DNA from 2 places in the Acinetobacter sp. C26M genome. Region 1 is predicted to be linked to the other one. Evidence: riboswitches for the same ligand, from Rfam matches in the RefSeq annotation. Region 1 holds a riboswitch; the other holds the start of a gene.

Evidence for each region. A riboswitch is a leader RNA that binds a small molecule or an ion and turns the genes downstream of it on or off. The one in region 1 is predicted to bind fluoride.
Region 2: another riboswitch for fluoride. It lies ahead of NDN11_RS09655 (DUF190 domain-containing protein); the one in region 1 lies ahead of crcB (fluoride efflux transporter CrcB).

The regions. Positions count from the first base shown of each region.
Region 1 is NZ_CP098478.1:3,490,147-3,492,545, reverse strand. It holds gene NDN11_RS16075 (DUF2071 domain-containing protein) at 95-946, shown strand; fluoride riboswitch at 1,028-1,094, shown strand; gene crcB (fluoride efflux transporter CrcB) at 1,226-1,606, shown strand; gene NDN11_RS16065 (DUF190 domain-containing protein) at 1,623-1,952, shown strand; gene NDN11_RS16060 (type B 50S ribosomal protein L31) at 2,051-2,305, opposite strand.
Region 2 is NZ_CP098478.1:2,112,769-2,115,167, forward strand. It holds gene NDN11_RS09645 (3-deoxy-7-phosphoheptulonate synthase) at 1-387, shown strand, start outside; gene ppa (inorganic diphosphatase) at 443-964, opposite strand; gene NDN11_RS09655 (DUF190 domain-containing protein) at 957-1,289, opposite strand; fluoride riboswitch at 1,352-1,420, opposite strand; gene NDN11_RS09660 (hypothetical protein) at 1,620-2,123, shown strand; gene NDN11_RS09665 (TonB-dependent receptor) at 2,197-2,399, shown strand, end outside.

The sequences.
Region 1 (2,399 bases):
TGAAAATGTAGAATAGAAGTCGATCGGTATATGAGCTAGACGTTATAGTATTGTCGGTTTATGCTCAGAACGCTTATGAATGTGTTGAATAATAATGAATCGACATTGCTTTAAATTACCACCATCCAAACGTTTATTGCGCTTTCTCGCTCCCGTTTTTAGTTGCCACTTCCTATTGCAACTGCGCCGTTTGATGATGCGTCTACTGCCGTTTATGCCTTTGCAGAGTCAGGTCAGCAATATTGTGTATTTGTCGTGGCTGGTAGATGTTGAACAGGTACGTCAGCGCTATCCCAAAGATGTACCGTTATGGGAAAAAGACGGAAAAACCATTTTTACGATTTTGACTTATCAGCATCATCATTTTGGCTTCAGTTTCTTGGGAAAATTACGTCAGTTAATGCCCTCACCTCGACAAAGTAACTGGCGCTTTTATTTGGATGAGTCACATCCAAAGACCGTGATTTTTGAGCAGGTAATCGTTGATCAGGCTTTATATGTCATTGCTGGCCGTTTTGCCAGTGATGTGATGCCAGCACAATATGCATCGACTTTTCAACATCAACGGGATAAGCAAGTGATTCATACCGAAATGCGTGTTGATGCCGATTATTCTCTAAGTAGTGACGTAGAAATTACCACAGATAAACAATTACCTGATGCATGGCAGTCGTTATTTCCATCTTGGGAAAAGGCTGTTGAGTTTTTGGTCGATCAAGATCAGGCATGGGCTGAATGGGTTGATCAACCGAGTCGAATATCACAAGGGGATATTCAGATGCCGTTTCAGTTTCAACAGATTCAAGCTGCTCAGGTTCGTGCATTACAAGCACCCAAATTATTGCAACAATTTGGTTTAGGCGATGAGACAGAAGCCTTCGCTTTTGTCGTACCTGCATTAGATTTCTATGTGGTTGGGGAAAAAGTTTTAGCAACATCGGAATAAATTGTGGATAAGTTCATGTTTATACACAGCGTCATTCAGCATCAAAAACATGGGTTGAGTTGCCCAAAAAATATGTTATTTTAGAGCAAAGGAGATGGCATTCCTCCTGTCACAAACCGCCATAATGGCTAATGATGCCTACGTTACCCTGAACAGGGGGCGTAGGTTCGTGCGTGCTCTGTTCCCATTTTGGAGTTCGCAATGAAAATTATTCAGAACAATAGCTATAAATCAATGTCACATTATTCTTTCACTCCAACACTGCCTTTGGAGTAAGTCATGTACTATCCATTACTTTCAATCGCTTTAGGTTCTGTATTAGGCGCATGGTTGCGTTGGTTCCTGGGTTTAAAGCTCAATCCAATTTTTCCCAATATTCCTTTGGGTACGGTCACAGTCAACTTTGTTGGTGGCTTTATTATCGGTTTTGCAATTTCTTATTTTTCTCAAAGTTCACTGAGTCCAAATTACAAACTGTTTGTGATTACTGGCTTCTGTGGTGCATTAACCACATTTTCGACCTTTTCTGCCGAGATTATTGCCTTATTGCAAAGTGGTAAGTTGGGTTATGCCTGTGCAGCAATTTTGATTCATGTGATTGGGTCATTGTTGTTTACGATTTTGGGTATGAGTTTGCATCAATGGCTAAGTGCCGCATAGTGTGGGAGTGGTGATAATGAATGGGTTTTTAATAACTTTTTATACCGCGCAAAATCGTAACTATCAGGGACAACTGATCAGCGAATGGTTATTGTCTGTCGCAAAACAAATGAACTTGCGCGGCGCGACGGTGCTCGCTGGACTGGAAGGTGTTGATCATCATGGTTTGTTTCATTCAGCCAGTTTCTTTGAGTTGGCTGATCGACCTGTACAGATCCAGTTCGCAGTAACAAATGAACAGGCAGTCGAATTGATGAATTATTTGAATAGCAAAGAAATCTCTTTGTTTTATGTCAAAACACCGATTGAGTTTGGTGTGGTTGGACAGGCAACGCTAGATTCTTAGAGGGTAAATGTTAGGTATAAAAAAAGAAGTCTAAGTGGAGGAGAGATAAGCTTAGACTCCTAATGCTTACAGCCTAATGTGTGAAACTTAAATGAAAATTAACCTTTGCGGTTAAAACGTGCAAAGCGTTTGTTAAAGCTTGCAACACGGCCTTCATTGCTTGCTTGGCGTACTTCACCTGTATAAAACGGGTGTGATGCACTAGAAATATCAAGGGTGACGTAAGGGTAGACTTGACCTTGATATTCTTTAGTTTGTTTCGTTTGCAGTGTACTACCAATTAAGAAGTAGGCATCTGCATTGGTATCATGGAACAAGACTTGTTGATAAGCAGGGTGGATATCTTTACGCATTTGGAATGGCTCCTATTGTTTATGGAAATGTTATAACATAACAATATGTGCAGTCAATCTTATTCATTTCAAGTTTTATTGAAATTTATTTGTA
Region 2 (2,399 bases), 1.4 Mb from region 1:
CCTTATGCACACGTGGTATTACGTGGTGGTAATGGCAAGCCGAACTATGATGCGACTTCAGTTGCAGAAGCGGAAGCAGCTTTGGCAAAAGCGAAAGTCAGCAACAAGATCATGATTGATACCAGCCATGCCAACTCAAACAAAGACCCGTACTTACAACCTTTAGTTTTGAAAAATATCACTGAACAAATCCTTGATGGCAACAAATCAATTGTTGGGATTATGGTGGAGAGTCACTTAAAAGGTGGTCGTCAGGATATTCCTGAAAACCTCTGTGATCTTGAATACGGTAAATCAGTGACTGATGGCTGTATCGATTGGGAAACTACTGAAAAAGCATTACTCGAAATGCATGAAGCATTAAAAGACGTCTTACCAACACGTTAAGCTTAATCTGCAAAATAAAAGCCCATACAACATGGGCTTTTATTTTATCTATTATTTAAACTGGATAAGCTTGGACAGATTTTAAAATTTCTTCTTTTGCTTTCTGCACATTTTCCCAGCCAATAAATTTGACCCATTTACCCTCTTCCAAGTCTTTATAGTGTTCAAAAAAATGTTTAATCCTCTCCAGAATGAGAGGATGAATGTCTTGAATATCTTTTATAGACTCATATAGAGGAGAGACTTTAGTATGCGGGACAGCAATAATTTTTGCGTCCATACCATGTTCATCCTCCATATACATGACACCAACAGGGCGACTCCGAATCACTGAACCAGCCACCACTGCATATGGTGCAAGGACTAAAACATCTAAAGGATCGCCATCTTCACTGAGTGTTTGCGGAATATAGCCATAATTCGCTGGATATACCATTGCTGTACTTAAAAAACGATCAACAAATAAAGCATCATATTCTTTATTCATTTCGTATTTGACAGGTGCATGATTTTCTGGAATTTCAATCAAGCTGTAAAAATCATCAGGAATGTTTAAGCCTGAAATTATATTAGACATTATTATTCTCCTTATTTCCCACACTTCCAAATTCAATGGCAGTTTTTGTATAAAAAAGTGAAATATTTTCTTGAGAAATTGATGAAAACAATAAGATCTCTTGTTCAGTGTCTAAGACAAACTCAAGCTGTATCGGACGGTCAGCCAGTTCAAAAAAATGAGCAGAGTGTAAATGGCCTTGTCGATCAAAACTTTCAACACCGCTATTTACAGTTACACCTCTGAGTCCTAGCGATTTAGCTGTTTCAATAAGCCACTCATAGAGCTGCTTTCCTTTATATAGCTTATTTTCTTCAAGATAAAACTTTAGTAAAGAACCTTTCATACGCATCTCCAAAAAATAGAATGCGTAACCCTACGCACCCTATTTAATTGTTATAAATTCAGGGTTACGTAGGCATCATTAGCCAATGATTGGCGGTTTTTTAAAGGAAGAATGCCATTTCCTTATTTTAAGTTATTTATCTTAGTACGATCTTAAAGCATTTGCAATTTAGGATTGAACCAATGATTTGACTTCTATATTTATATGAATCCCTAGTGAAAAATCATTTAGTTAATAAAAATATCAGCCTACATGTAACCAATATGTTTTGAAGTGTAATATTTTTTTAATTATACTGCTGCCACATTTCTCCTACGACGTATCGCTGATATGAAGTCCAGTTTTCGTCAACATTTGCTTAAGTGGCGTGCCTATTTTGGCGCGATTACTTTGCTGTGTTTACTCTGGCATATCTTCTTACCAACGATGGTCCATACAGGCGTCGTACCTGCACTTTATGCAATGCCAAGCCATTGCCAAGTCACAGAAATTCAAAATGCCTCTTTGATGTCACAGACACATTCAAGTCATCATCAACACAGCATGCACGACATGCATCATGGATCGCAGCTACAGCAAGTCAAACATGCTCAGCTCAGTGAATATGCACAACACGTGTATGCACTGGCGAGCCAAATCATGAAGCATTGTCCTTTATGCTCCCATGGTCTAGACGCTGCCGCTATCGTCCCAATCATTGCATTCATCATTATATTTCTACTGGCTTGGTTCAGTCGCGTACGATGCCTGTGCCATACGTGGACAGAAGATCTGCACATCGCCCGTATCTTTTATATTTTCCCCACCAAACAAGCCCCACCACTCGCTTTATAAATCGCAAATTTTACTTCGTACCCCGTAACTAACGGTGGTGCGTCCTTATTTATTGCTTATTATAGAGTTTAAAATGAATACTCAATTCCGTTTGTCTGTATTAGCGGCTGCGTGCCTTTCTGCTGGCTATAGTAATGTTGTTTTTGCAGAAGCTACACCATCTGATGCCACCAAAACCTTAGCCACCATTGTAGTGACTGCCAGTCGTGAAGGTGAATCGATTAATAATACCCCTGCTGCGATCAGTAAAATTAACAGCAAGGACATTGAAGATAA